DNA from 4 places in the Aeromonas sp. MdU4 genome. Region 2 is predicted to be linked to each of the others. Evidence: predicted binding sites of a transcription regulator. Region 2 holds the regulator's gene; each other region holds the start of a gene.

Region 1 (7,469 bases), on a different contig from region 2:
GCACATGTCGCATTTTGGAGCACATATGCCCGCCAACGAACTCACCTGGGATCAAACCCTGCGCTTTCGCCTGTTGGAGATCGTGTTGCAATGGGAAGGACGGCTGACCACCAATCACCTGACAACCGCCTTCAATATCGGCCGCCAGCAAGCCTCGCGAGACATCAATCGCTATATGAGTGACTACGCCCCTGAAGGGCTGGTCTATGACCGACGCCTGAAAGGGTACAAACCTACCGCGCAATTTGTGCCCCGCTTTAGTGAAGGCAAGGTGGACGAATACCTGATGCTGTTGCACCGTGAAAAGCAGCACCAACGCCAACATGAGGCGGGGCTGTTGACCCTGCCGCTGATGGATTTGCGCTACGGCCATATCGAGATCCTGGATGTGCCCAACCGCCATATCGACCCCAAGATTGTGCGGGGTCTGGTGCAAGCGGCTCGCGGTCAGTTGCGGGTCGATGTCGATTACGTATCCCTCAGCTCAGAGGAGCAGAGCGGCCGCAATATCGTGCCCCATACCTTGGTCTATGACGGGATCCGCTGGCACGTTCGCGCTTACTGCGAGAAGAAAGGGGTGTATCTGGATTTTGTGATGAGCCGGTTTCGTAGGGAACCTGAGCTACTGGATACCTCCCCTCACGGCCGGGATCAGGATCTTGAGTGGAACACCCAGGTCACTGCGGTGGTCATACCCAACCCAACCCTCAGCGCAGGACAACAGGCCATCATTGCCAGTGACTATGCCATGCCAGATGGCAAGCTGCTGCTCAACCAGCGCATCCCTTTGATGCATTACGCGCTGGAGCGCATGCAAGTGAGCTATAACGGCGATCACGAACAGCATCCGCTGCTCTACCCGCTGGTGCTGGCAAACCGGGACGAGTTGGTAGCCAAGGGCTGCATCTTCAAGCTCCAAAGCCCGGATTTGCGCGAGAGTTAAGGTACTTAGGGTGTTCCCAGAATAAAAACATGGCTACAGGAAGGCTAGCCCCGTTTGTACCTACTTACTTGCTCAAGAAAGTAGCTGCCCAGCTCACCCTTATGCTGGCTTGCTTCGCTTTTTGCGCTGGCCAAGTGACCGTTGCGCTCCTTCCATACCGCATATGCAGCGGCCTTCTCGACCTCGACCCGTTCTTGTTGCTCTTTCGGTAGGGAACACAGATTGTGACTCATAGTGACTTTTTTGTTATCTATTGGCGCCATGGTACGGCATCGCTGACATGCGGGACTTGCGCTGGTTCAAAGGTGGTGCGCTATAATGCCTGTATATAAATACAGGTATTGTTGCCATGAAGTTGTTAACCCCAGACCCATCACCCGCCGAGGTGGCTATCCCGCTGTTCTTGCACCGCGCCTCTTGCGGCTTTCCCAGCCCAGCCAGCGACTATCTGGAAGGGAAGTTGGACCTCAACACCCACTGCGTGGCGCACCCTGCAGCAACCTTCTATCTGCGTGCCGAGGGGGAGAGCATGACCGGGGTCGGCATCTTTCCCGGTGACTTGCTGGTGGTCGATAAGAGCCTGACCCCGCGCCATGGTGATGTGGTGATTGCACTACTCGATGGCGGCTTCACGGTAAAGACCTTGCAGCTCAAGCCGAGGTTGCGGCTGTTGCCAGCCAATCCGGCGTTCGCGCCTATCGACCCTTGTATGAGCCTCTCCCTGGAGTTGTTCGGAGTGGTCACCCATGTGATTGGCAATCTGAGGCAGCGTGATGGCTATAGCGCTCGTTGATGTAAACAACTTCTACGCCAGCTGTGAGCGGCTGTTTCGCCCTGAGCTGCGTGGCCGCCCGATCGTGGTGCTCTCCAACAACGATGGATGCGTGGTGTCGCGCAGCCCCGAAGCCAAGGCGATGGGCATCAAGATGGCCGGGCCCTACTTCAAGATCCGCGAGCAGTTCGAGGCGCATGGTGGTGTGGCATTCAGCTCCAACTACGCGCTCTATGGAGACATGTCTGGCAGGGTGATGAGCACGTTGGAGACCATGGCCCCCGAGCTGGAGGTCTACTCCATCGATGAAGCATTCCTGTCACTGTCGGAGTCGTTTGCCGGGGACCTGACAGCCTATGGGCAACAGATCCGGCAGCGAGTGTGGCAGTGGACCGGCCTAACGGTAGGGGTTGGGATCGGCCCCACCAAGACCCTTGCTAAGCTGGCCAACTATGCAGCCAAGAAATGGCCTGCCACTGGCGGCGTCGTGGACTTGCGTGACGAGCTGCGCCGCGCCCGGCTGATGGCTATCACCCCGGTGGATGAGGTGTGGGGCATAGGGCGGCGCTTGGGGGCCAAGTTGGTGGCACAAGGCATGAACACCGTTGCGGATTTGGTGGCTAGCGATGCCAAAGGGTTACGCGCCCAATACGGCGTGGTGGTCGAGCGGATCGTACAGGAGCTGCGTGGCCTGCCTTGCGCAGAGCTAACCGTTGAACCGGCAGCGAAGCAGCAGATCCTCTCGAGCCGTTCCTTCGGGGAGCGTGTGACTGACCGTGGGGAAATGGCCCAAGCGTTGTCAGGCTTTATGGCTCGCGCAGCCGAGAAGCTGCGGGCCGAGGGGATGTGTTGCCAGCGGGTGCACCTGTTCGTGCGAACCAACCCCTTTGACGAACGAGCGCCTTACTACAGTGAGCAGGCTGGCGTCCGGCTGGTCTGCCCTAGCGATGACACTCGGTTGTTGCTGCAGCAAGTGAACGTGCTGCTACCGCAGATTTGGCGCGACGGTTACCGCTATCAGAAGGGGGGCGTAATGCTGAGTGATTTCACTCCCAAGGAGCAACAACAGGCCGATCTGTTTGCCCCGTCTTCCGCTCAATCGGATGCGCTGATGGCAGTGATGGACCAGATCAAAGCCAAGGGATTGGGGCGCGTAGGCTTTGCCAGCCAAGGCACGGGGTCGCCTGAGTGGATGATGCGACAAGAGCACCTGAGCCCCTGTTACACCACACGTTGGGAGGATCTGCCGGTGGCGAGGTAAGTGGATACAGTAATGTGCCTACCGTTTGTTAGATGTGGTACCCCACGTGGTACCCCAAGCCAAAATGTACAAATGGCTAGCTTCGCCAAGAAGCTAACCATTTGTTTTACATGGTGCCGATAAGGGGAATCGAACTCCTGACCTTCGCATTACGAATGCGCTGCTCTACCAACTGAGCTATACCGGCTTGTTGCCATTCAGATTCACGAAAAATGGCCGGTGTGTCAATCGAGCCAACTCAATTTTATGAGTTGGCTCATGGTGTTAGAGCACGATTTACAGATCGACGAACTCGGGAATATGGGCGCGACCACGGCTTTCGAGAAATTCGAGCAGGGCGCGGGGGGAACGCACCAGGATCCGCTCTTGCGGGAAACCGGCTTCGGTCACCAGACGGTGACAATGGTCAAAATCGCCGAGGCTGAAGGCGACGTGAGAGTCGGAGCCAAAGGTGAGATAGGCCCCCAGATCCCGCGCGGCTTCCACAATAGCGCGACAGTTGCCTTCGCTACCCGGACGCGAGTGGATGAAGGAGGAGTTGTTGATCTCGAGCGCAACCCGATAGTCGGCTGCCGCCTTGACCACCGCTTGAATATCGATGGGAAATGCCGGATTGCCCGGGTGGCTGATCATGTCGACCCGGCCACTCTTGATGGCGTTGATCATCGCCTGGGTGTGGGTTGCCTGATCGCAGGGAGGGAATACCTGCTCATGAAAACCCGCCATGATCATGTCGAGGCGCGACTCATAGCGCTCGGGGAAATCGATCTCCCCGTCGAGGTTTTTGATGTTGGCCTCGATACCCCGCAGGATCCCTACCCCATCAACCACTCTTGGCAACACTGGCAAGTTGGCAAAATGCCAGACATGAGGGGCATCAGCCATCTCGGGCCCGTGATCCGTGGTGGCGAACAGCTTGATCCCCTTGGCCCTGGCAATCGGCAGATAGTCGTGAATGGTACTGTAAGCGTGGGTGCTGGCGATGGTGTGCGTATGGGTATCGACCGGGTAATTCATCTTCTCTCCCCTCAGATATTGAAGGGGCAGCATAACAAAGAGCGGCAGATTGGGCCACGCCAGCACTTGCCACACTTTGTCACAAAATACCGCGAAGCTGACATAGTCTGAGCCGCCATGAATGGCATACTGCCCCCGTCGATACCTGCCTGAACTCGCATCGACAGTTTGAATCAGGATGATGCAAACTCACTTTCCCCACCGTCGCACCCTGCGGCGGTTTTTTTTGCCTGCCGCTCCCGAAACGCTACACGATGGACAAAAAAAGGCCCAACTAGCATGGTGCAGGTTGGGCGAGACTTAATGTTTAATTGCAGTGGCATAGATATAGAGTCCCGCTTTTTGACTAAGTTCCGCTCACTTTGATCTTTTCATCAAAAAACATTCCGCTAACACCCATTCACATTCTCTTGACACTTCACGTTATGAAACGTACTTTTTAAACATTCGTTTAAGTGAGGTGTCCAGTGAGTAAAATCGATACCAAAAACCGTATTCTCGATGCCGCTGAAGTGCTGTTTGCCGAGCGGGGGTTTGCCGATACCTCTTTGCGTCTGATCACCAGCGAGGCCGATGTCAACCTGGCCTCCGTGAACTATCACTTCGGTTCCAAGAAGGAGCTGATCCAGGCGGTGCTCGACCGTTATTTAAGTCTGTTCATGCCCGATCTGGATGCCCGCCTGCGGGTGCTGATGGAGCAGGATCAACTGACTCTGCTGCAACTCTTTGAAAGTTTTGTCGAGCCACTGATGAGGCTGTCGGCGGTACGGACCAACGGCCCGGCCATCTTCATGCAGTTGCTGGGGCGTGGCTATATCGACAGCCAGGGCCACCTGCGCCGCTTCATTACCGCTCACTATGGTCCCATTCTGATGCGGATCACCCAGGCTATCTCCAAGGCCAATCCGGCCCTCTCGCCAGCGGATCTCTTCTGGCGCCTGCACTTCACCCTGGGTACCGTCGTATTCACCATGGCCTCCGCCGATGCGCTACGCGACATCGCCCTGGCCGACTTTGGCCAGCAGCTCGATGTGGAAGGGCTGGTGCGCAACGTTATTCCTTATCTGGCGTCCGGAGTCGGGGCGCCCGTGGAGTCGACCAGGCTCTCCCTGGCCGTGTAACAACCAACAATAAATCAACGGAAACAGTGAAATAGAAGGAACTTCGGTATGATCACATTGCTTGTCCTGCTGGTGCTGGCGATAGCCGTTGTGCTCGGCGTGCCCTCCATCCGTAAAAAGGTGGTAACCCGTCCGGTGTTCGGCATCTTCAAAAAGATACTGCCGCCCTTGTCAGCTACCGAGCGGGAGGCCATGGAAGCCGGCTCCGTCTGGTGGGATGGCGAGCTGTTCCGCGGCAATCCCGACTGGAAAAAACTTCACGGTTACGGCAAAGCCGAACTGAGCGCCGAAGAGCAGGCCTTTATCGACAATCAGGTCGAAACCCTGCTCGCCATGGTCGACGATTTCAAGATCGTCAACGAAACCAAAGACCTGCCAGAACCGGTGTGGGACTATCTGAAGAAGGAAGGCTTCTTCTCCCTGATCATCCCGAAATCCTACGGCGGCCGTGAATTCTCGGCGATCGCCAACTCCACCATCGTCACCCGCATTGCCACCAAGAGCCTGAGCGTGGCGGTCACCGTCATGGTGCCCAACTCCCTCGGCCCGGGCGAGCTGCTGATGCACTACGGCACCCAAGCCCAGAAAGATTTCTGGCTGCCGGGACTGGCCAATGGCAAAGAGGTGCCCTGCTTCGCCCTGACCGGGCCGGAAGCGGGCTCCGATGCAGGTGCCATTCCTGACAAGGGGATCGTCTGCAAGGGGATGCACAAGGGTGAAGAGGTGCTGGGTATTCGCCTCAACTGGAACAAGCGCTACATCACCCTGGCGCCGCGTGCCACCGTGCTGGGCTTGGCGTTCAAACTCTATGACCCGGAAAAACTGCTAGGAGACAAGGAAGAGCTGGGCATCACCTGCGCACTCATCCCTACCAGCCATCCGGGTGTGCGCGTTGGCGATCGCCACTACCCCATGGGTCTGGCGTTCCTGAACGGCCCGACCTTCGGCAAGGATGTGTTCATTCCGCTCGACTGGATCATCGGTGGTCCGGATTACGCCGGTCGTGGCTGGCGTATGCTGGTGGAGTGCCTCTCCGCCGGTCGCGGCATCTCGCTGCCGGCCCTAGGCACCGCTTGTGGTCACATGGCGAGCCGTACCGTGAGTGCTTACTCCTACGTGCGCAAGCAGTTCGGCATGTCCATCGGCAAGTTTGAAGGTGTGCAGGAAGCACTGGCCCGCATCGGCGGCCTCACCTATCAGCTGGAAGGGGCCCGTCGCATGACCGCAGGTTCCCTGGACTTGGGTCAGGCACCGGCCATCGTCACCGCCATCTCCAAGTACCACATGACCGAAATGGCGCGCCAGATCATGGATGACTCCATGGACATCCACGCCGGTCGTGCCATCCAGCTCGGCCCGAAAAACTACACCGGCTACGCCTACATGGGCATTCCGGTGGCCATCACGGTGGAAGGGGCCAACATCCTGACCCGCAACCTGATGATCTTCGGTCAGGGTGCCACCCGCTGCCATCCTTACGTGTTTGCCGAGCTGGAAGCGGCCGCCGACACCGACGTGGAGCGCGGTCTCGAGAAGTTTGACGCCCTACTGATAAAGCACATCGCTTTTGGCACCAGCAACTTCTTCGGCGCCCTGTTCCAGGGGCTGACGTTGGGTAAATTCAACGGCTCTCCGGTGGCAGGCGAAACCGCCCGCTACTACAAGCAACTGTCCCGCATGAGTAAAGGGCTGGCCCTGTGCGCCGACGTCTCCATGCTGATGCTGGGTGGCGATCTCAAGCGCAAGGAGATGATCTCCGCCCGTCTGGGTGACGTGTTGAGCCACCTCTATCTGGCCTCCGCTACCCTCAAGCACTACGAGGATCAGGGCCGCATGGTCTCCGATCTGCCGTTCGTGCAGTACGCGGTGGAGCGCAACCTCTACCTGATTGGCAAGGCGTTCGAGGGCTTCTTCCAGAACTTCCCGAACAAGGTGGTAGGTGCCGTACTCAAGCGCGTGGTGTTCCCGTTCGGCGTCGGTTACAAGATGCCAGCCGACGATCGCTGCCACGCCATCTGTCTGGCCATGATGAAACCGGGCGAGCTGCGCGACCGTCTGACCGCCCTCTGCTATGTGGGCAAGGACGACGCGGATCCGGTCGGTCTGATGGAACGAGCCTTCCAGGCCATGGTTTCAGTGCAGCCCTACGAGAAGAAGCTGGTACAGGCCCAGAAAGAGGGCAAACTGCCCCGCAAGCTGACCCTGCCGGAGCTGGTCGAAGCCGCCCTGGCCAAATCCATCCTGAGCAAGGACGAGGCGGACAAGCTGCTGGCCGCCGATGCCTTGCGCTACGAGGCTATTCAGGTGGACAACTTCGCCCCTGGCGAGCTGGAAGGGATGGCGCAGGCCAACCCC
Region 2 (7,469 bases):
TGTTTGCTGAAGCAGCGTTGCAAGGAAGCGGCATTGCCGAGTTGGGCGAGCAACCGCTGGGTGAGCGGGTATTTGGTCATGAGCCCGCCCGCCGCGATCATCTGCAACTGGCCCGTTTTGAGATTGCCGCCAATTCCCACTGCCCCGCAGCCACTGTCTGGGGGCGTCGCTCCCGGCTGTTTCTGGGACAGTGGCCTCTGTTGGTCCACGAGCTGTTTCTGCCTTCTCTCGTTTGTAACAAGGAGCTGGAGTGAATCTGTTAACCAAGGAGCGGGGACTGGCCTATATGCAGTTGGCCCGTATCGACAAGCCAATCGGTTCCCTGCTGTTGTTGTGGCCGACGCTTTGGGCGCTCTGGCTGGCTGCAGGCGGCCTGCCCAATCTCTGGATCCTGCTGGTGTTTGTGTTGGGAGTATTTCTGATGCGTTCGGCCGGGTGTGTCATCAACGACTATGCGGATCGCAATTTCGATGGCCATGTCAAACGCACCTCGGGGCGCCCCCTGCCGACTGGCAGGGTGGATCCCCGCGAGGCGCTGGCGCTCTTCTTCGTGCTGGCAATCATCTCGTTTGGTCTGGTGCTGACCCTCAATTCGCTCACCATTAGCCTGTCGTTTGTTGGCCTGCTGCTGGCGGTGAGTTACCCCTTCATGAAGCGCTTTATCTCCAACCCCCAGCTGGTGCTCGGGATGGCCTTCTCCTGGTCCATCCCCATGGCCTACGCAGCGCAGGCGGATGCCCTGCCGCTGGTGGCCTGGCTGCTCTTTTTCGCCAACCTGCTCTGGACAGTGGCCTACGACACCCAGTATGCCATGGTGGATCGGGACGATGACCTCAAGCTCGGTCTCAAATCCAGCGCCATCCTGTTTGGCCGCCATGACAAGCGGATCATCGGGGTGTTGCAGCTATCGGCACTCCTGTTGCTGGTGGTGGTAGGGCAGTTGATGGTGCTGGGAAGTTGGTATTACTGGGGTTTGCTGGGGGCGGCGGTGCTGTTTGTCTACCAACAGCGGCTCATTCGCGAGCGGCAGCGAGAGGCTTGCTTCCAGGCGTTTCTCAACAACAACTATGTGGGGGCGCTGGTGTTTGCCGGTCTGGTACTCGACTACCTGCTGGCGTGACTTATCCCGCACAAATCCTGATAAAAAAGAAGGCCGCATCATGCGGCCTTCTTTGTTTCGGGTTGCTGATCAGAGCTGGTTGCCCGCCTGAATAGTACGGCGGATCTTGTTGCTCAGCAGCGGCACTATGTTTTCTGCCAGTGCCTGGAAGCGGCCGAGATCCGGCTTGCAGTCGGAGGAGAAGTAGCCCTCTTTGCGCAGCGTGTGGATCAGGGTACTGAACAGTTTCTGGTCGAAGAACTCGGGGGCATTGATGCCATGCAGGGTGCCGAGGCGCTCTGCCATCATCAGGCCGTCCGCTTCCAGCTGCTCCGCTTCGATATGGGGCTGGTCCAGCACCCGGGTCAGCACGATAGCGTAGCGTTGCAGAGTCTCCTGAATGCTCTCCGCCAGCAGCAGCAGGCGCATCTGGTTGGCCGGGTTGACCCAGTAGCCACCATCACGGGTCTCGATCAACTGCTGGGTTTGCAGAGCATCGAGCAGGCTGTCGACCAACTCCGGCAGCTCCTCCTCTTCATAACGGAGGAACAGCTCGGTTTTGAGCAGCGGATAGATGTCGATGCAGCGGGCCATGATTTCGCTGCGAGAGATCCCCTCGCACCGCTCGATCAGGGCGGCGACCAGAGAGGGCATGGCGAACAGGTGGAGGATGTTGTTGCGGTAGTAGGTCAGCAGGATCGCCTGATAGCGATCCAGACTGATGATCTGGCCCAGCTTGTCCTCGCTCACCTCGAACTTGTTGAGCTCCATCGCCTGATCCAGCAGGGTCTTGGCGTCCTCATCCGGGATGGTGCTCTGCGGGCTGTAAGGCACCGCCTTGAGCAGATCCAGATAGGTGTTGAGTTGGGCCTGCAACTCGTCGCGGGTCAGGGCGTGACGCTCGGCGGCCAGCAGTGCCAGCGCGCTCAGGGTCAGGCCGTTGACGGCGGCGGCCCCGTTGATCCGGGTCATCAGTAGTTCGGCCAGATCGTTGACGGTCCCCGCCATCCACTCTGGACGCTCCTCTTCCCCGATGTGTTTTTTCCAGTCGGGGACATGCTCGCTCAGGTAGCTGTTGAGGGTCAGCGGCTCGCCGAAGTTGACGAAGCCACGGCCGTAGTTGCGCAGCTTGCGCAGGATGCCGAGCACCTGCAGGAAGCTCTCTTTCTCCTTGCGGCTGCCCTTGAGCTCGTTGTGGTAGGTGTTTACCTCCATCACGTGTTCGTAGCCCAGATAGACCGGCACCAGAGTCACCGGACGATCCAGACCGCGCATCATCGCCTGCAGGGTCATCGCCAGCATGCCGGTCTTGGGCGGCAGCAGACGGCCGGTACGGGAGCGGCCACCCTCGGTGAAGAACTCTACCGAGTAACCCTTGGCAAACAGCAGGTTGAGATATTCGCGAAATACCGTGCTGTAGAGCGGATTGCCCTTGAAGGTGCGGCGAATGAAGAAGGCGCCGCCGTGGCGAAAGATGGGCCCCGCTGGCCAGAAGTTGAGGTTGATGCCCGCCGCAATGTGGGGCGGCACCATCCCCTGATGGTAGATGACGTAGGAGAGCAGAAGGTAGTCCATGTGACTGCGATGGCAGGGTACATAGACGATCTCGTGCCCCTCTTGTGCCAGCTGGCGTACCTTCTCGGCACCGTTGACGGAGAGCCCGCGGTAGAGCTTGTTCCACAGCCAGCCGAGGAAACTTTCGCCGAGGCGGATCAGCCGGTAGGAGAAGTCGGAGGCGATCTCGTCCATGTAGCCGTGAGCCCGCTTCTGGGCTTTTTCCTGGCTGATCCCTTCGCGCTCAGCTTCTTCGCTGATCGCCTGCTGGATCACCTCGGAATCAAGCAGTTGCTTGAACAGCAGGTTGCGGTTCGGCAGTTTCGGGCCGGTGGCGGCCAACTGCTGGCGGCTGAAGTGGGTGCGAGCCACTCGTGCCAGCTTGTGGGCGATGGCCTCGTCGGTGCCGTGCTTGTCGGCCATGTAGCGCAGGGAGAGCGGTGGCGAGAAGCGCACCAGATTCTCGCGCCCCTTGAGGATCACGATAAGCGCCTTTTTGAGGCGGTTCGGCGCCAGACTGCTGATGATGTTGAGGCCGGAGGCCTCTTCCCCCTCCCGCCCCGGGGCGCGGCCCCAGAACAGGGTGACGGGTACCACCTGGATATCCAGTTCGGGATCCTGCTTATGCAGGTCCAGCAGCTGGTGGAACTCCTGCAGGAAGGGGAGCGGCTTGCTGCGCTTGCCAAACAGGGGAGGCGGACGATCCAGACAGACATAGCGCGGCAGCAGCTGGCCGTTAAGCTCCAGCGGCGTGAAGGGGCCGGGCAGATCGAGATCCTCGCAGCACTGCTGCAAGGTCATCAGGTCGGTGATCGAACTGGTTTTCAGGGCGTAGACGATGGGTCTGGCCGGATCCAGATTGAGTTCTGTGATGGGATTTTCCGGCAGGCTCTTGTGATTGACCAAGCCGCTGACCGGCCATTGCAAGATGGCTCTGGAAATCTTCTGTCCTAGGGACATGTGCGTCTGCTCTCCAAAAAAATGCGGCGTGAGCATAACAAATCGGCAGCCCGTTGTCGCCGAGAGGTACGATGAGTTGGCTGCGCAGGATCAAAACAGCAGTAAATGAGGGGTTGGTCGTGACAAATGTCAGCTGCGCCTTGCCTTGGCCACCGCACTGTATATACTGCCAGTGTGCTGTATAAAAAGACAGGTGCCAATTCTATGAAACCCCTTACCCCCCGCCAGGCCGAAGTGCTGGAGCTGATCAAGGTGAACATGAGCGAGACCGGCATGCCGCCGACTCGTGCCGAGATTGCCCAGAAGCTTGGTTTCAAGTCGGCCAATGCGGCCGAAGAACATTTGAAGGCCCTGGCCAAAAAAGGGGTCATCGAGATCATGCCGGGCACGTCCCGCGGTATTCGCCTGCTGCTTGAAGAGGAAGAGGTGCTGGAAGAGAGCGGCCTGCCGCTGATCGGCAAGGTAGCCGCCGGTGAACCGATCCTGGCGCAGGAGCATATCGAGAGCCACTACCAGGTGGATCCCGCCCTGTTCCATCCGCGGGCAGATTTTCTGCTGCGGGTGCAGGGGATGAGCATGAAGAACATCGGCATTCTGGATGGCGATCTGCTGGCAGTGCACAAGACCCAGGAGGTGCGCAACGGTCAGGTGGTGGTTGCTCGTCTCGATGAGGATGTCACCGTCAAGCGCTTCCAGCGCAAGGGTAGCCAGGTGTGGCTGCTGCCGGAGAACGAAGAGCTCTCTCCCATCGAGGTGGACCTTTCCAGCCAGCAGCTCACCATCGAGGGACTGGCTGTCGGGGTGATCCGTAACGCCGACTGGATGTAGTCCTTACTTCCAACTGCTTTTGCCACACGGCCTCCTTCGGGAGGCCGTGCTGTTTTTGGTGATCTTTTCTAACCAGATCAAGCGGATTTCTGCTGCGGGTATGTTTGTCATGTACGACCTGCTAGCAATCATTCATTTCAGATATATGCTCTGATCAGAGCCCCATCTTGCAGCCTCATCGCTGGGATGGCGACGGGTTCTTCGCTGATGAGTAACCAATGAGTGGTTCGCGAGGAGCCGGACATTACGAAAATGAAGCAAAACACCTTCACGGGATATGAAGGGAGAGTGGGTAGAGCCCGAGCCTTGCGGTTCGGCACCACTTTTGGCGTTGCAGGTAGTCGTGACGGGTCTGACCAGAGTGCAGGCCGACGAAGCAACATGACCTGTCGGTCAAGGAGGACTGGTATGGCATCAAGATCGCCATGGGATTCACAAGTGGCAGCTGCGCCCTCGGAATCGTCAATCACCCATTTTATCAAGGGGAGCCGGATGACCTGGTTTTATGGTCTCTGGTTGCACCACAAGGGGTCGCACTGGACGCTCTGGCTGGGATGCCCGAAAGAGAAGGTGGTGCGTCTGGTACTGTTGTTCCGGCGAGGCCATGGCGAGCGTCAAGGGGAAGAAGGCTGGCTGGCACCCGTTATTCCGATCGGAGTCCGCGCCATCGGCAAGATGTTGCAGCAGGGGCGCAACGCCCGTACCTGAGAGGACGCGAGACAAACCGGCGTGTTCATAACCGGCTCCCGATGGGCCGGTTTTTTTATGGTCGACACTGGCGATAAATCGCACCAAATGGTCGACTATTGACAGGGTTCGTTACAAGGTCGCCCCATCTTGGTGGTTCACTGGGGTACAATATCTCCTCTTGTCCGGTTACGGCTGGCCATCTGCCTCGAATTGAAAAGGTCTCTTGTGATGATGAAGCTCCGCTATCCCCTGCTTTTTCTACTGCTGATAGGCAGTCTGATCCTCGCGTTCTACGCCACACAACCGAAGCAGCCAGAGCAGGCCGACTACTATCCTGCCGGGCGGGATATCAACGATTTCTCCTTTACCGATGCGGATAGCAAGCCGTTCACCCCGGCCAACCTGAAGGGGCACTGGACCTTTCTGTTTGTCGGCTACACCTTTTGTCCCGATATCTGCCCCACCACGCTGGCAGATATACGCTCCGTCTACGATCAGCTGAAGAAGAGAGCGCCCAACAGCCAGGTGGTGTTTATCTCGGCGGATCCCCAGCGCGATGATCCGGCCCGTCTCAAGACCTATACCGCTTTCTTCAATCCCGAGTTCAAAGCCGCGACCGCACCCCACGACAAGTTGTTCCCGTTTGTGCGCAATTTGGGGCTGGTTTACTCCATCGCCAATCAGGGGGAGAAGGACTATCTGATCGATCACTCCGCTTCCATTGTGCTTATCAATCCCCAGGGCAAGTTGCAGGGGGTGTTTCGTCCGCAGGTGGTGCCTGGCCGGGTACCGCGAGTGCAGATGGCCACCATGCTGTCTGACTTCTCCCGCATGATGAAGCTGGCTGGCTACTGAACATGACTCCGTCGTGTGCTCACTGGTGGCGAGATCCCTCTCGCCATCGCGCTGTTTTTGCCCTCGCTCTACCCATGGTTTTTTCCAATATCACCACCCCCTTGCTGGGGCTGGTGGACACCTGGGTGATCGGTCATCTCGGTCAGGCCTGGTTTCTGGGAGGCGTTTCGGTCGGGGCAACATTGATCAACCTCATCTTCTGGTTGCTCGGCTTTCTGCGGATGTCGACTACCGGGCTGACGGCGCAGGCTCATGGTGCTGCCGATGGCCGCGCCCAACTTGACACCCTGTTGCGGGCGTTGGGGCTGGCCATTGCCCTCGGATTAGCCCTGCTGCTGTTGCTGTTTCCCCTGTTGCCAAGGCTAATCGCCCTGAGTGGCGGTTCGCCCGAGGTGCAGCTCTATGCTGGTCAATACGTAGCGGTGCGGATCTGGAGTGCCCCGGCGGCGCTCTGCAATCTGGTGATCATGGGCTGGCTGTTGGGCATGCAGGATGCCCGCAGCCCCATGGTGATGCTGATTCTTACCAATCTGGTCAACATGGCGCTCGATGCCCTGTTTGTGCTGGGGCTTGGCTGGCAGGTGCGGGGTGTGGCAGCGGCGTCGGTCATGGCGGACTACTGCGCGCTGGCGGCCGGGATCTGGCTGGTACGCCGTCAGCTGCGGCAACTGGCGCCAACGGTGTGGCACAATGGCTGGCAGCGTTGGCGGCAACTTGCCCCTATGGTGCGACTGCTCGGCCTCAACCGCGATATCTTCCTGCGCTCCCTCTGTTTACAGCTCTGCTTTGCATTTATGACTCTGCAAGGGGCACGGCTGGGAGATGTGGCGGTGGCCGCCAATGCGGTGCTGCTCAACTTTCTGATGCTCATCTCCTACGGACTCGATGGTTTTGCCTATGCGGTGGAGGCCATGGTGGGGCGGGCCATCGGTCAGCGGGATCGGCAGAAACTGCGGGAAGCCATCGTGCTCAATCTGGGCTGGGCCGCGCTGATTGCGACCACATTTACCTTGGGGTTTGCCCTGCTGGGCAGCTGGCTGGTGGGGCAGATCACCGATATTCCGGCGGTCGTGGCAGAGGCAAATCGCCAGCTTCCCTGGCTGATTGCCATGCCGTTGCTGGCGGTCTGGTGCTTCCTGCTGGACGGGGTCTTTATCGGGGCGACTCGGGCGCGGGAGATGCGCAACAGCATGTTGCTGGCCGCATTCGGCGGCTTCTTCCCGATTTGGTGGCTCTGTCAGTCGTGGGGCGTGGCCGCGTTATGGGCGGCGATGGCGGCGCTGATGGTGGGGCGCGGTCTGTCGTTGGGGGTCACCTGCTGGCGGCTGGAGCGAAGCGGGCATCTGCTCGACGCCCGCCACTGATCCGCGACGGCGCTTACATGGCGCCGTCGTAGCCGAGCTGGCGCCAGCTCTCGTAGACGAACACCGATACCGCGTTGGAGAGGTTCATGCTGCGGCTCTGGGGCACCATCGGAATGCGC
Region 3 (7,469 bases), on a different contig from region 2:
GTTGCCATCCCAGTGGGGAGCAATGGAGTTGATCATGACGCGACGTTCAATGTCTTTTTTGCCGACGAACGGGAGCAGTGCGCCTACCCCCATGTCGAAGCCGTCAGTGATGGCGAAACCAATCAGCAGCACGCCGACCAGCACCCACCAGATGACACGCAGAGTTTCGTAATCAAACATGGTCACTCTCCTTATGCCTTGAGCTGTTCGAAGTGATACTTGCCGGTCTTCAGACTGCTAGGACCAAGACGGGCAAACTTGAACATCAGGTACATCTCGATCACCAGCAGCACGGTGTAGAACAGGCAGATGCCGATCAGAGAGAACCAGATTTCAGCCGCAGGCACGTTGGAAGCCGAGACCGAGGTCGGCAGTACTTCCGCGATGGTCCAGGGTTGACGACCATACTCGGCCACAAACCAACCTGCTTCGATAGCGATCCACGGCAGCGGGATACCCCACAGCAGACCCTTGAGCAGCCACTTGCGCTCACCGATGCGGTGACGGGCACTGTCATAGAAGGCCATACCGATCAGCACCAGCATCAACATACCGACGGCGACCATGATGCGGAAAGCGAAGAACAGCGGCAGAACCTGCGGGATAGAGTCATCCACGGCGGCCTTGACCTGATCATCAGTGGCATCGGTCACGTTGCTGGTATAGCGCTTGAGCAGCAGACCATAGCCCAGATCCTGTTTCACTTCGTCGAAGCGAGCACGAGTCTCGTCAGACTTGTCACCGGATTGCAGCTTGGTCAGCAAGTCGTAAGCGGTCATACCGTTGCGTACGCGCAGTTCGTGCTCAACCTTCAGATCCTTGAGACCGGTAACCTGAGTATCAAGCGAACGAGTCGCAATAATGCCCATGGCATAGGGGATCTTGATGGCGTAATCGGTGCGCATCTCTTCCTGGTTCGGAATACCGAACAGGGTGAACGCAGCCGGAGCCGGTTCGGTCTCCCACTCAGCTTCGATGGCAGCCAGTTTCACCTTCTGAACTTCACCGGTCTCATAACCGGATTCGTCACCGAGTATCAGCACAGAGAGGATGGAGGCCATACCAAATGCGGCCGCGATGGCGAAGGAGCGACGGGCGAAGGCCACATCACGATTCTTCAGCAGATAGTAGGAGGAGATACCCAGCACAAACATGGCGCCACAGGTATAGCCAGCCGCCACAGTGTGGACGAACTTGACCTGCGCAACCGGGTTGAACACCAGATCAGCAAAGCTCACCATCTCCATCCGCATGGATTCGAAGTTGAACTCGGCCCCGACCGGGTTCTGCATCCAGCCGTTAGCGACCAGGATCCAGAGGGCGGAGAGGTTGGTACCCAGCGCCATCAACCAGGTCGCAACCAGGTGTTGATGCTTGCTCAGGCGATCCCAGCCAAAGAAGAACATACCGACGAAGGTGGACTCCAGGAAGAAGGCCATCAGCCCTTCGATGGCCAACGGGGCCCCGAAGATATCGCCGACATAGTGGGAGTAGTAAGCCCAGTTAGTCCCGAACTGGAACTCCATGGTCAAACCGGTAGTCACCCCAAGGGCGAAGTTAATGGCGAACAACTTACCCCAGAACTTGGTCATATCCTTGTAGACGGGGTTGTTGGTCATTACATAGACAGATTCCATGATCGCCAGAATGAAGGTCATTCCCAGCGTCAGGGGGACAAACAAGAAGTGATAAAGGGCCGTCGCAGCGAACTGGAACCGCGATAGGTCGACCACATGCTCAGCAATCATGATGTTTCCTCACCGATTATTGGCACGGCTATTTTAAGTTTTAAGGACAAAGCTTCCGTTGGGGGTTATCGAACAGGTCCCGCTGTAACACAAAACAACGAAGCCACGTCAACAACGACCAATATTAACAACAAGGCAATGCATGAGAACAAAGAAAGCTAATGTTTAACATTTATAAAACAACCAGCTGGAATTTATTCTCGCCCATGATGACCATGGTTTTATATCACCTTTATTTGATTGAAATCAATGTAAAAGGGCAGTCAATACATGGCTTTAAAAGGCATTTTTAATCTATTTCACGATTAATGACGCGAGCCCGATCACAAAATACAACAAAGCGTAAAATATTGATTTAAATCAATTTAAGAATTTAACATCCAACCAGCCATTTAAATTTTAAATAGCTGGATAAGGGCCCTTTTCACACATTATCCAAGACCACCCGCCTGACCCAAAAACTCAATTTAAACCTGCAATAAATGCATACTCATGCGAACCAATTTCATCAACAAAGACATTAGATAAACTAATTAGAAAATTGTAATTTTTCTTGTTTGCCCGAGCTGGTTCGAACTCCTACAATGCGCCTCGCAGTGAGGGCATACCCTTGGATACAGGCCGGTTAATCTGGGTTCACGGTACGTATTCGACGATCAATTTGAACCTGTCTATTGGAATCGAAGATGAAAAAGTTTGTTGCTAAAACCATCCGTTACTACAAGCTTTCCTTTGTTCAGCTCTATCAACTGAACCGACTCTGAGAGCTCGCGACGGCTCACCTGTTTATTTTCCGGTCTGTGTCCAGACGCACTCACTGTCTGTGAACATCCATCCTGAATTGTCTTTGCCCACAGCATTCGCCGTGGGCTTTTTTTTGCCCGGACAATAAAAAACCGCCTTTGACGGCGGTTTCACATTCAAACGACTGTTTTTACTTCTCATCTGGTCGCTGAAGACCGAAATGAGCATAGGCTCGTGTAGTGGCAATCCGTCCTCTGGGTGTACGTTGCAAATACCCCTGCTGGATCAGATAAGGCTCCAGTACATCTTCGATAGTATCTTTCTCTTCCCCGATCGCCGCAGCCAGATTATCAAGACCCACCGGGCCCCCCATAAACTTGTCTATCACAGCCAACAATAACTTGCGGTCCATGAAGTCAAATCCTTCATTATCGACGTCCAGCATGTCCATGGCACGTGCTGCGATGGGACCGTCGATCCGGCCATCGGATTTCACCTGAGCAAAATCACGGACTCGCCTTAACAAACGGTTAGCAATCCGCGGCGTCCCACGAGAACGCCGAGCGACCTCAATGGCTCCGTCTTCCGTCATCTCCAGACCCAGACAACGGGCACTGCGCGAAACAATGTCGGTCAGATCCTTGACGTTGTAGAACTCCAGCCGCTGGACGATACCAAAGCGATCCCGCAATGGACTGGTCAGAGAACCAGCCCGGGTTGTCGCGCCAATCAGGGTAAAGGGGGGCAAATCCAGCTTGATGGAGCGGGCTGCAGGCCCCTCCCCAATCATGATGTCGAGCTGGTAATCCTCCATTGCCGGATAGAGCACCTCTTCCACCACCGGACTGAGACGGTGGATCTCGTCGATGAACAATACATCGTTGGGTTCAAGGTTGGTGAGCAGCGCGGCGAGATCCCCTGCTTTTTCCAGCACCGGGCCAGAGGTGGTCTTGATATTGACCCCCATCTCGTTGGCAACGATGTTGGCGAGAGTGGTCTTGCCCAGACCGGGCGGGCCAAAGATCAGCAGGTGATCGAGCGCCTCACCCCGCTGACGCGCCGCTTCGATAAAGATCTCCATCTGTTCGCAAACGGTATCCTGACCGGTGTAGTCAGCCAACTTCTTGGGACGAATGGCCCGGTCGATAATCTCATCCTCTCGCGCGGCACTGGCCGAGATGAGGCGGTCTGCTTCAATCATCAACTACCTCACACCAGGCTACGCAGGGATTCACGGATGATCTCTTCCACCGACATCCCCTCTTTCGCAATCTTGCTGACAATCTGGCTCGCCTGCTGCGGCTTGTAACCAAGGGCCACCAGCGCACTGGCCGCCTCTTCGGTCACATCCGGCGCACGCAATTCGGGCTCACTGGCTGGCAATGTGACCATGGCCGGAGAGAAGAGGTCGTGACTGACCCAGCCCTTGAGGCGATCTTTCATCTCGACCACCAGCCGCTCGGCGGTCTTCTTGCCAACCCCTGGCAACTTGACCAGCGAACTGATCTCTTCCCGCTCAACGCTGATAACGAACTGGCTGGCAGTCATGCCGGAGAGAATCGCCAGCGCCAGCTTGGGGCCCACGCCGTTGGTCTTGATCAGCTCGCGGAACAACGCCCGCTCCTGTTTGTGGTTAAACCCATAGAGCAGTTGGGCATCTTCACGCACCACAAAATGGGTATGGATGGTCGCCTCCTTGCCGATCTCCGGCAAGTCATAGAAGCAGCTCATCGGCATATGTACCTCGTAGCCCACCCCGCCTACTTCCAGTAAAACCTCGGGGGGCTGCTTTTCAATGACAATGCCTCGCAAGCGACCAATCACGGCTCTCTCCTCACCAATACAACAATTCGTAAATTGGCTCATAGCATAAAGAATAACTGGATAAGTATCCAGCATAGGCCCCGAGACAAGGAGTGGTCAGAGCGGCTTTTTATGCAATTAGTCACCATGCTTGATCCCGTGCATCCAGTGCACGGGATATTCCGGCACCAAACAGGGCTATGAGCGGAACATAAGCCACTAAACTCAATCCGTTCGGATCCAAAACATTGTGCCAATGTCGACACCAAGGAAGGCCATCACATGAAAATAGTTACTACCTCCAATCTGGGTCTTGCCATCTTGCTCAGTTGCACGCTGGGGATGGGGGTCGTGGGCTGGTATGGCAGCCAGCGACTGGCTGATCTGCTCTCCTACGTACTGGGCGCGGCCTGGCAAACAGCAGATGGCGCCATGGAAGGCTCTATCGAACTGGGGCATCAGCAACTTCATATCCAAAAGATGCTCAACGGTATCCCGCTCGACAACGGCAAGTTGAATGAAGCAAAAGAGGCCACTGCGGATGCACTGCAACGCGTTGTGCAGGGAAACCTGATCAATCCGCCAGCCATCACCGCAATGACCCGGCAACAGCAGGACTATCAGCAACAGCAAGACACCTTGCTGACGCTCTATCGCAGCTATACCGATATAGACCAATCCCTGCGTGATAATGCCGACCGCCTGGCACGGCTCTCGGCCCAACTGGAAGTGGTCGGGGATGGGGCCGTAGAGACACTGACCCAGTCGCCAGATCAGCCCATCAGCTGGAACGGCGGACTGGCAACCCGCTGGGAAGCCGCCGACGGCGGTATGGAAGCCAATATCGGCTTTTTACGACAACTCTATGCGCTGGAGAAGATGCGCAGACAGGGCATTTCGGATGCCATCAAGGGCGAATTGCAAGACGCCAGCGAATTCTATGAAGGCGCTGTGGCCCGGATGCTGGCAACCGGTCTGTTCGATGTAGACGGCAGCGGTGAATTCAGCGGCCATACTCTGGCAAGCCAATACCGTGAACTGTTGGCACGCCACAAACAGTTGCTGGGCAACTGGTTGACAGCCCTTGCCAACTACCAGGCCCAGCAAACCATCTATGAAAAGAGCGCGGATGGGCTGCAACAGCAGCTGATCGATGTCGAAGCCCAGGGCGATGCCACCGTGGAAGATCAGGTGGCACAGCTCAACACCATCATCAGCCATACCAATACCCAGCTGCTCGGTGGTCTGCTAGTAAGCCTGATGATCGTCGCTCTCTGCGGCCTCTGGCTGACCCGCAAGCTGGTGACCCCGCTGCTGCAGGTGGATAAACGGATGCAGGACATTGCAGCGGGTGAGGGTGATCTCAACGCGCGCATCAACCTGCAACGGGACGACGAAATTGGATCGCTGGCCAACAGCGTGGATCGCTTCATCGAAAAACTGCAGAAGATGATCAGCTCCACCATGGATAACAACCAGCACATCAGCGAACACGTTCACACCTCGGTCAATCGGGTCGAAGCCATTAGCCAGAGCAGTCGACAGACTGCCGAGCATGCGTTGGCCCTGCACCAAGACAGCGAGCAGATGGTGCAAGTTGCCACCGGTATCTCGGACAACTGCAGCATGGCGGCCCAAAATGCCAACGAGGTACGCCAACTGACGACCGAAAGCAGCCAGTACGTCTCATCCGCCAGTGCGGGCATGCAGCGGGTGGTACTGGAGGTAGGTGAATGTGCCATCGCCATCAACTCGCTCAAGGAGCAGGCCGGGCAGATTGGCCAGATTATATCCACCATCAGCGGTATCTCGGAGCAGACCAACCTGCTGGCCCTCAATGCGGCCATCGAGGCCGCACGTGCCGGTGAAATGGGGCGCGGCTTTGCGGTAGTCGCTGATGAAGTGCGTACCCTGGCCAACCGCACAGCAGCCTCCAGCGCCGAGATAAGCCAGGTAATCAATACGATTCAGCAGCAGACCGAAACGGCCTATCTGATGATGCAGCGCAACCTGAAGACCGTGGAGTCCGGCATGCAGGATTCCGAGAATACCAAACAGATCCTGTTCAAGGTGGAGGGTGCCATCGATCAGCTGGCCGACATGGTGCAGCAGGTGGCCGTAGCTACCGGCCAACTGTCACACACCCTGAGCAACTCTTCCGACAAGGTATCAGGCATCAGCTTGCAAGCCCGAACCGGTGAGCAGAAGGCGCAGGAGTGCCTGCAACTCGCCTCCTCCCTCCACCAGGCCAGCCTGCTGCAACAACGCCTGCTCTCCCAGTTCAGGGTCTGAACCCCTTCAATAGCAAAGATGCCACTCATGTGAGTGGCATCTTTTTGTTACCGGGCAGCAGCCTTAACTTCCTCTGGCCAGCTGAAAAGCCAGACTCAGCATGATGACACCAACCAGCAGATCGATTCCCCGCTGCACCCGGCCTCGTGCCAACCAGGGAGCCAATGCTGCCGCCCCCAGCGCCAACGAATAGAACCACACCAGCGAAGCAAGCATGGCCCCCGCCGCAAACGCTGGTCGCAAGGACTCTGCCACCTGGCTACCGAGCGAACCGAGCAACATCAGGGTATCGAGATACACATGGGGGTTGAGCAGAGTGACACCAAGAGTCATCGCCAACACCCCTTTGACCCCCATCACCTGCGGCGAATCAGCAAGCCCCTCCCCAGCACCACGCCAGGCACTGCGCAGAGAGCGAACGCCAAACCAGCCGAGAAACAGCACGCCACCCCAGGTAAGCAGCGCCATGCCGAGCGGGTTGGCAGCCAATACCCTGGCGCCACCGAATACCCCAATTCCGATAAGCACCAGATCACAGAGGCTACAGAGCGTCGCGGTCAGCAGATGGTGATTGCGATGGATGCCCCGGCTCAGCACGAAGGCATTCTGGGCACCGATAGGGATGATCATGGCAAGACCGAGGGTAAAACCTTGCAGCGTAGTGGCAAACATAAGTGAACCGTCCGAGTAATGAATGAACGGCACTATAGCGGGCGCGGATTATTCATAGAAATTCATTGATTTGCTTGTTCATTCATTTTGCTAATAAGCCTGACTCATACAGGTGGCTCAAAGCCCCATCCGAAGCCAGTAGTCAATAGCAGGATCTGACAATTGAGAGTCTGCCGTTATGTCCCGAAAATCACCGGGTTTTATTGCATC
Region 4 (7,469 bases), on a different contig from region 2:
ACCCTGTACACCATGGGCCCGTCTCCTGAGCCGAACCTGACCATCCTGTGGTCCGAACAGCTGCCGATCGGTTTCAAGAAGTACTGCGCCAAGGTATCCATCGAGACCTCTTCTGTTCAGTATGAGAACGATGACCTGATGCGTCCGGACTTCAACAACGATGACTATGCCATTGCTTGCTGTGTGTCCCCGATGGTGATTGGTAAGCAGATGCAGTTCTTCGGTGCTCGTGCCAACCTGGCCAAGACCATGCTGTATGCAATCAACGGCGGTATCGACGAGAAGCTCAAGATCCAGGTCGGTCCTAAAACTGACAAGGTGACCTCCGAGTTCCTGGACTATGACGATGTCATGTCTCGTCTGGATAGCTTCATGGATTGGCTGGCCAAGCAGTACGTTGCTGCGCTGAACATCATCCACTACATGCACGACAAGTACAGCTACGAAGCCTCTCTGATGGCGCTGCACGACCGTGACGTATATCGCACCATGGCGTGTGGTATCGCGGGTCTGTCAGTTGCAGCTGACTCCCTGTCTGCCATCAAGTATGCCAAGGTCAAGCCGGTTCGTGACGAAGATGGCGTTGCAGTCGACTTCGAAATCGATGGTGAGTACCCGCAGTTCGGTAACAACGACGAGCGCGTTGACGATATCGCCTGTGATCTGGTTGAGCGCTTCATGAAGAAAATTCAGAAGCTGAATACCTACCGCGGCGCTGTTGCTACCCAGTCTGTTCTGACCATTACCTCTAACGTGGTATATGGCAAGAAGACCGGTAACACTCCGGATGGTCGCCGTTCAGGTGCTCCGTTCGGCCCGGGTGCCAACCCGATGCACGGTCGTGACCAGAAGGGTGCCGTTGCTTCCCTGACTTCCGTCGCCAAGCTGCCATTCGCTTACGCTAAAGATGGTATCTCCTATACCTTCTCCATCGTTCCGAACGCACTGGGCAAAGACATGGACGCTCAGAAAGCCAACCTGGCTGGCCTGATGGACGGTTACTTCCACCACGAATCCAACGTAGAGGGTGGTCAGCACCTGAACGTGAACGTGATGAACCGTGAAATGCTGCTGGACGCCATGGAAAACCCGGAGAAATATCCGCAGTTGACCATCCGCGTATCCGGTTATGCCGTTCGCTTTAACTCTTTGACCAAAGAGCAACAGCAAGACGTCATCACACGTACCTTCACCGCCTCTCTGTAATCGAGATTCAGTGAGTAAAACCGGCGCCAAGGCGCCGGTTTTTTTATGCGTGTGATTTAGGGGGAATGGATCTCTAGAGCAGCCCCATAGTGGCCACAAAGATTGTCATGGGATATTTGAACAGGGCCAAGGTGCAACAATTCACCAGGATTGACCTTGGCACGGTCTGTAATGCGATCATGATTCATCCACGCTTTATCACTCAATAGGGCGGTGGCTTTGCCTGTCATTGTGTCACTGTCACGCGCTAGGCCACGGCGAACAGGCTCAGTCTACGGGTGAAAGAGACGCCATCGCGGGTAGAAAGCAATATCCATAAGCCTGTGGTTATGGAATCATTCTCTGTCTCTGTCTCTGTCTCTGTCTCTGTCTCTGTCTCTGTCTCTGTCTCTGTCTCTGTCTCTGCCAATGTGCAAGTCTGCTGTTGGGAGGAGGGGGCTAGGCTTGAGCCTGCCAGATATGTGTGGGCTTTAGCCAACCAAGCTACCATCCCTGTTTGCAGAAACGACAAGGGCCGCACTATGTGCAGCCCTTGCCTCTAGAAAATGGTTAGTTGAGCACGTCAGCTGGCCCAGGTAATGATGTGATCAATCCACTCACCAGCCTGATCTTCGTGAATGACCTTGCCACGAACGGATTGACCTGCCTGATGCATGGCGGAGCGACTGCCGGTCAGCAGAGGATGCCACTCTGGCAGCGTGTCACCCTCCGCCAGCAGGCGATAGGCGCAGGTAGAGGGGAGCCAGTCATATTCAGCAATCTTGTCATGGGTGATCTGCAGACAGTCAGGCTCTATTTTGAAACGATTGGGATAGTCAGAGCACTGACAGGTCTTGGTGTTGAGCAGGTTGCAGGCGACATTGGTAAATACCAGTTCGTCGGTATCCTCATCGATCAGTTTGTTGAGGCAGCATTTGCCACAACCATCGCAGAGGGATTCCCATTCGGACTCAGTCATCTGCTGCAGACTCTTGGTCTGCCAGAAGGGGGCTTGCATCATACCGCTCACTTAATACACCTGATAAAACGCGTGGTTATACCCCTTGTTATCCAGTATTTCAAGGAGAGGGTTACTCAGGTGGGAGAATTGTCATCTTCAAGTCACACCAGGTACTACTCACAGTGTCTTCATGTTGCCCAAATTGACTCGCCTGCTAGCAATAAAATATGCAGGCTTCAATGTCTGTTCGGCATGATTAACCAGCTTATGTTTTTCTTTAGTATCAGTTACATATGCTAATTCAGTCTGTCTGCTTGCAGCAAGAAAGGCCAAATGACCTCCGGTGCCTGTCCTCAGGCTGTGCCACGCCTGTTTCTCAGATAAAACATCGCGGTGCATGTTGTTGGTCAATCTGCCACGGCGAGTTGGAGGGGCCTGTATGAGCGTTCGTTTTTTGTCTTAATGATTGAGATAGATATCTTGCTCTGCATAGGCCAACTGATGTGTGCCAAGGTTACTCCGTTTAGTGCCAAAGAAGCGCGTCAGTACGCCAGATTGTTGCCCCAGTCGCTGCAGCTTGACGTGATCCAGCTCGATCTGCTCGGGTAGCCAGGTAAACACAGCAGCGCAGTGACCATTGCCCAGGCTGCGTTCCAGGGTTTGCTGCCAGTTCTTGATTTTGGGGCTGTGTACCACCAGCACTCTGTTGGGATCGATGCCTCGCTCTTCAAGGTGGCTTGCTGTGGGGCGCCCCGGCGGGGCGATCAACAAGATCCAGCCGGCATGAGAGTCACCCAACTTGCTCAGCTCGCTGAGAAACTGATCATTAGCCTGGATAGTCACACCATAATGAGCCGATTCAGCTTTACAGGCGGTTCTGGTTGGCCAGGGGTTGCTCATGACACGATTCATCGCAAAGGGCAGTGAGTGCAGAGGCTGGTTCATATATGTTTTCCTGTATGAATATCCAAGCTGTATGCACATACAGTAGTTCTATCCTGAGGCAGTGACAAGGTGTTTTTGCTGAGAAATGTGATGAAGTTGGCAGGAGATGTTCATAACTTCATGTTTTTAAATGTTATTTAATCTAAGTTTTACTGTGTGTTTTTCATGCTATGGACAAAACCCGTGGAACGACCCATGGTTATACAGGTCATTTAAAGGAGGTGCCGCTATGGATATCAGTACCTTGCAGCGTCTGGATGCCAACATATTGTTGGGCATCATCAATGAGAAACTAAGGCTTGAGTGTGACGGGCTGGAGGAGTTGCTGGCCTATTACGATATGAGTGAAGAGCTGTTGGCGGGGCGTCTGGATCAGATTGGGTACCACTATGACCCATTGAGTAATCAGTTCAAGCCATATCCTTGAGGATGAAATGATTGCTGCATCTTTATACGATAATTTACCCGGCGCATTGAAATCGGTTTCAATACGCCCTTTTAGTGTCTATTTTCAATGGTTTTCAAGGCTTGGCAATCTCTGAAAACCTATTCATGTCATAATATTTTCATTTTGACATTAACGCCATGATAATAAAGGAAATGTTTGTTCTTATGTGATCAGTTAAAGGAAAGGGTTTTCAAGATTTTAAGGCTGTTTTTATCGGTTAAAGTGTGACTTGCGTTAACTTTTAATTCTGTGGCTTTAGTTAGTATTCTCACGCCGGATATATTTTGAGATAACAACAGCGCCGGTCCCGCTAGCGGGATAACAATTTTATTTGTAACGAAGGAATATGGTTTATGGCTACCAAGAAGAAGACAGACCAGGATCTCCAACTGGATAAAGATCAGCTCAAGGCGAGTATCGTGCGTCACCTGCGTTCTACCTTGGGTACAAGCGAACAGAAAGCCTCTCCCGAAGCGTGGTGGAAAGCTACCGCTGCGGCCGTCAATGAACAGGTGTACGAGCGCCTGACCCGTACTCAGCAGACTCATTTCAAGAAAGATACTCGTGCCATTCACTATCTCTCTGCTGAATTCCTGATGGGGCGTCTGACCTCCAACAACCTGCACAACCTCTCTTTGTACAAGACCTGTGAAGAGGCTCTGGGTGAACTCGGTCTGGAACTGACCGACCTGTGCGAACAAGAGCCGGACATGGCTCTGGGCAACGGTGGTCTGGGTCGGTTGGCTGCCTGCTTCATCGACTCGCTGGCCACCCTGAACTACCCGGCGGTTGGCTATGGTATCCACTACGAACACGGCCTGTTCCGTCAAGAGATCCAGGATGGCCGTCAGATTGAGCGTCCGGACTCCTGGCGTGAATATGGCAACCCGTGGGAGATCTGCCGTCCCGAATCAGTGCAAGAAGTACCACTCTACGGTTATGTCGAGACCGTGTTTGGTGACAATGGCGGCCTGAAAAAGGTATGGCACGCCGGTCGCAAGATCAAAGGGGTGCCTTGGGATATCCCGGTTGTTGGTTTTGGCGGTCACACCGTCAACATCCTGCGTCTGTGGGAATCCCGTGCCTCTGAATTTTTTGACTGGGACGTGTTTAACGCTGGCGGTTATATCGACTCCCAGGCAGAGAAAGCCCAGGCTGAAACCATCTCCAAAGTGCTCTATCCGAACGATGAGACCGATGCAGGTAAAGAGCTGCGTCTGATCCAGCAGTATTTCTTCTGTGCTTGTTCCATCAAGGACATCATGCGTCGCTACAAGCGGGTGCATGGTTCTGATTTCAGTAACTTTGCAGCGCAGATTGCCATTCAGCTCAATGATACCCACCCGACTGTTGCCATTCCGGAACTGATGCGGGTGCTGGTGGACGAGGAGGATTTGAACTGGGATGCCGCTTGGGCTATCTGCTATCAGGTGTTCTCTTACACCAACCACACCTTGCTGCCGGAAGCGCTGGAGAAGTGGTCGGTCAGTCTGTTCGAGAAGGTGTTGCCTCGCCATCTGGAAGTGATTTACGAGATCAATGCCCGCTTCCTGAGCGAGTTGGTCGAACCCAAATGGCCAGGTAACGACGCCATCAAGGCCAAGCTTTCTATCATCGAAGAGGGTGATGTGCGCAAAGTGCGCATGGGTAACCTGTGTGTGATCGGCTCGTCAAAAGTGAATGGCGTCGCCGAGATCCACTCCAAGCTGGTGAAAGAAGATCTGTTCCCCGAGTATGCCGAACTGTGGCCGGAAAAAATGTGCAACGTCACCAACGGGGTTACCCCGCGTCGTTGGCTGCTGGCCTGTAACCCGGAACTGGCTGCACTCTATAACGAGGTGGTGGGCAAGGAGTGGCCGCTGCAGCTGGACAAGCTGCGTGGAGTAGTGAAGTTTGCTGATGACAAAGCGTTCCAGAAGCAGTTCATGACCATCAAGCGTCACAACAAGGAGAAACTGGTCAAAGTCATCAAAGCCGAAACCGGCATCGATGTCAGCGCCGAGGCGATCTTTGACGTTCAGATTAAGCGTCTGCATGAGTACAAGCGCCAGCAGCTGAACCTCATCCACATCATGGCGCTCTATCGTCGTCTATTGGCCAACCCGGATTACGACATGCATCCGCGGGTGTTTATCTTCGGTTCCAAAGCGGCACCAGGTTACAAGCTGGCCAAAGACATCATCTACGCCATCAACAAGCTGGCAGAGCGAGTCAATAATGACGCCCGTATTCAAGGCAAGCTGAAGGTGGTGTTCATGCCGAACTACCGCGTGAGCCTGGCCGAGAAGCTGATCCCAGCTGCTGATGTCTCCGAGCAGATCTCCACTGCAGGTTACGAAGCCTCCGGTACCGGCAACATGAAGATGGCATTGAACGGTGCTATCACTATCGGGACTCTGGATGGGGCCAACATCGAGATCGCAGAAGAGGCGGGAGCTGAAAACTGCGCCATCTTCGGTCTGAACGTGGACGAGGTGAAGGCACTGAAGGGACGTGGCTACAACCCGTACGACTTCTACTATGCTAACTCAGAGTTGAAAGCCGTGCTGGATTGGTTTGATACCGACTACTTCACGCCGGGTCGTCCGGGTGAGTTGGCCTCCATCAAGCGCTCCTTGCTGGAAGGGGGAGATCCTTACCTGACGCTGGCTGACTTCCAGTCCTACTCGGATGCGCACAAGCTGATCGATACTTGGTATCGTGATCCGGCACTGTGGGCGAAGAAAGCCATCATCAACTCGGCCACCATGGGCAAGTTCAACTCTGACCGCTCCATTCAGGACTATGTGGATCGGATCTGGGATCTGAAGGCTTGCAAGATAGGTTAATCAGATACAGAGATGACAAAACCCCCGCAATGCGGGGGTTTTTGTTTAGTTAGCAGGCATGAGGGTAATCAGAGAATGTCACCGACAAAGTAGGCTAGCAGCGCTAACAGCGCGGTAAACACCAGATTCAGGGACATTCCTGCTTTCATCATCTCTTGCTGGCGGATGTGACCACTAGCAAAGACGATGGCATTGGGCGGGGTGGCAACCGGCAGCATAAAGGCGCAGGAAGCCCCGATAGCGATCAAGACCGCCATCACGATAGGGGAGACGCCGAGAGCCTCCGCCACACCGGCGAACAGCGGTATCAGCAGGGCAGCGGTGGCCGTGTTGGAGACCAGTTCGGTCAAAAACACCACAAAAGCGGCCAGCATCAACAAGATCACGAAGATATTTGCGTGGGAGAGCACGGCTGACAGATGTGCAGCCAGAAAAGCGCTGGTACCGGTCGCTTTGAGAATGGCGCTCAAGGTCAAACCGCCGCCAAACAACATCAGTACGCCCCAGTCAGTGTTCTGGTTCACATCGTCCCAGCTGGCAACGCGGCTGACGACGATGGCCACGATAGCACCCATGGCAATCAGGGTATCGAGTTGCGGGATACCACCAAAGGCATTGGATATGGGTTGTGAACCGATCCAGAGCACAACGGTAGTCAGGAAGATAGCCAGGGTGACTTTACGCTCGCGAGTCCAGTTGATGGTGACATCCTGGATCTCGACACGGTGACTAAGTTGCGGACGGGTGACCAGATAGAGCAGGGCAATGCCGCAGGGCATCAGGATCAGTACCACCGGAATGCCGAACTTCATCCAGTCGGTGAAGCCGATCCCCATCTGGGCGGCAGCGATGGCGTTGGGGGGACTGCCTACCAGAGTACCGATGCCGCCGATGCTGGCGCTATAGGCGATGCCAAGCAGAACAAACACAAAGGTGGCACGATCTTTCTTGCTATCGAGGCGGGTCAGCATACCGATAGCCAGTGGCAGCATCATGGCGGTGGTAGCGGTGTTACTGATCCACATGGACATGGCGGCCGTGATGGTAAAGAGCAGAATGACGCCCCAACCGAGATGACCGTTGGCGAAGTGCATCACCTTGC

Evidence for each region. The regulator LexA, encoded in region 2, represses DNA repair genes until DNA is damaged. The targets are predictions, from matches to a motif close to ANCTGTNTNNNNANACAGNT.
Region 1: a site for LexA is predicted at 1,264-1,283, ahead of umuD (translesion error-prone DNA polymerase V autoproteolytic subunit). Genes of this name have one in related genera too.
Region 3: a site for LexA is predicted at 4,371-4,390, ahead of ruvA (Holliday junction branch migration protein RuvA). Genes of this name have one in related genera too.
Region 4: a site for LexA is predicted at 3,117-3,136, ahead of ACE1BR_RS03320 (DUF4250 domain-containing protein). Genes of this name have one in related genera too.

Annotation. Positions count from the first base shown of each region.
Region 1 is NZ_JBHFMW010000023.1:158,499-165,967, forward strand. Features, by position in the region: gene ACE1BR_RS13000 (WYL domain-containing protein) at 26-943, shown strand; gene ACE1BR_RS13005 (DUF3283 family protein) at 988-1,176, opposite strand; gene umuD (translesion error-prone DNA polymerase V autoproteolytic subunit) at 1,293-1,736, shown strand; gene umuC (translesion error-prone DNA polymerase V subunit UmuC) at 1,717-2,976, shown strand; tRNA gene ACE1BR_RS13020 (tRNA-Thr) at 3,088-3,163, opposite strand; gene ACE1BR_RS13025 (phosphatase) at 3,253-3,993, opposite strand; gene ACE1BR_RS13030 (TetR/AcrR family transcriptional regulator) at 4,461-5,114, shown strand; gene ACE1BR_RS13035 (acyl-CoA dehydrogenase) at 5,163-7,469, shown strand, end outside.
Region 2 is NZ_JBHFMW010000015.1:34,439-41,907, forward strand. Features, by position in the region: gene ACE1BR_RS08365 (chorismate--pyruvate lyase family protein) at 1-254, shown strand, start outside; gene ubiA (4-hydroxybenzoate octaprenyltransferase) at 251-1,120, shown strand; gene plsB (glycerol-3-phosphate 1-O-acyltransferase PlsB) at 1,190-3,613, opposite strand; gene lexA (transcriptional repressor LexA) at 3,818-4,441, shown strand; gene ACE1BR_RS08385 (hypothetical protein) at 4,934-5,149, shown strand; gene ACE1BR_RS08390 (SCO family protein) at 5,360-5,986, shown strand; gene ACE1BR_RS08395 (MATE family efflux transporter) at 5,989-7,350, shown strand; gene trmL (tRNA (uridine(34)/cytosine(34)/5-carboxymethylaminomethyluridine(34)-2'-O)-methyltransferase TrmL) at 7,364-7,469, opposite strand, start outside.
Region 3 is NZ_JBHFMW010000002.1:18,820-26,288, reverse strand. Features, by position in the region: gene cydB (cytochrome d ubiquinol oxidase subunit II) at 1-180, opposite strand, end outside; gene ACE1BR_RS01550 (cytochrome ubiquinol oxidase subunit I) at 192-1,748, opposite strand; gene ruvB (Holliday junction branch migration DNA helicase RuvB) at 2,683-3,693, opposite strand; gene ruvA (Holliday junction branch migration protein RuvA) at 3,702-4,316, opposite strand; gene ACE1BR_RS01535 (methyl-accepting chemotaxis protein) at 4,578-6,587, shown strand; gene lysE (L-lysine exporter) at 6,651-7,259, opposite strand; gene ACE1BR_RS01525 (LuxR family transcriptional regulator) at 7,460-7,469, opposite strand, start outside.
Region 4 is NZ_JBHFMW010000005.1:54,348-61,816, forward strand. Features, by position in the region: gene pflB (formate C-acetyltransferase) at 1-1,206, shown strand, start outside; gene ACE1BR_RS03310 (YcgN family cysteine cluster protein) at 1,769-2,203, opposite strand; gene ACE1BR_RS03315 (cell division inhibitor) at 2,606-3,091, opposite strand; gene ACE1BR_RS03320 (DUF4250 domain-containing protein) at 3,321-3,518, shown strand; gene ACE1BR_RS03325 (glycogen/starch/alpha-glucan phosphorylase) at 3,893-6,367, shown strand; gene ACE1BR_RS03330 (SLC13 family permease) at 6,436-7,469, opposite strand, start outside.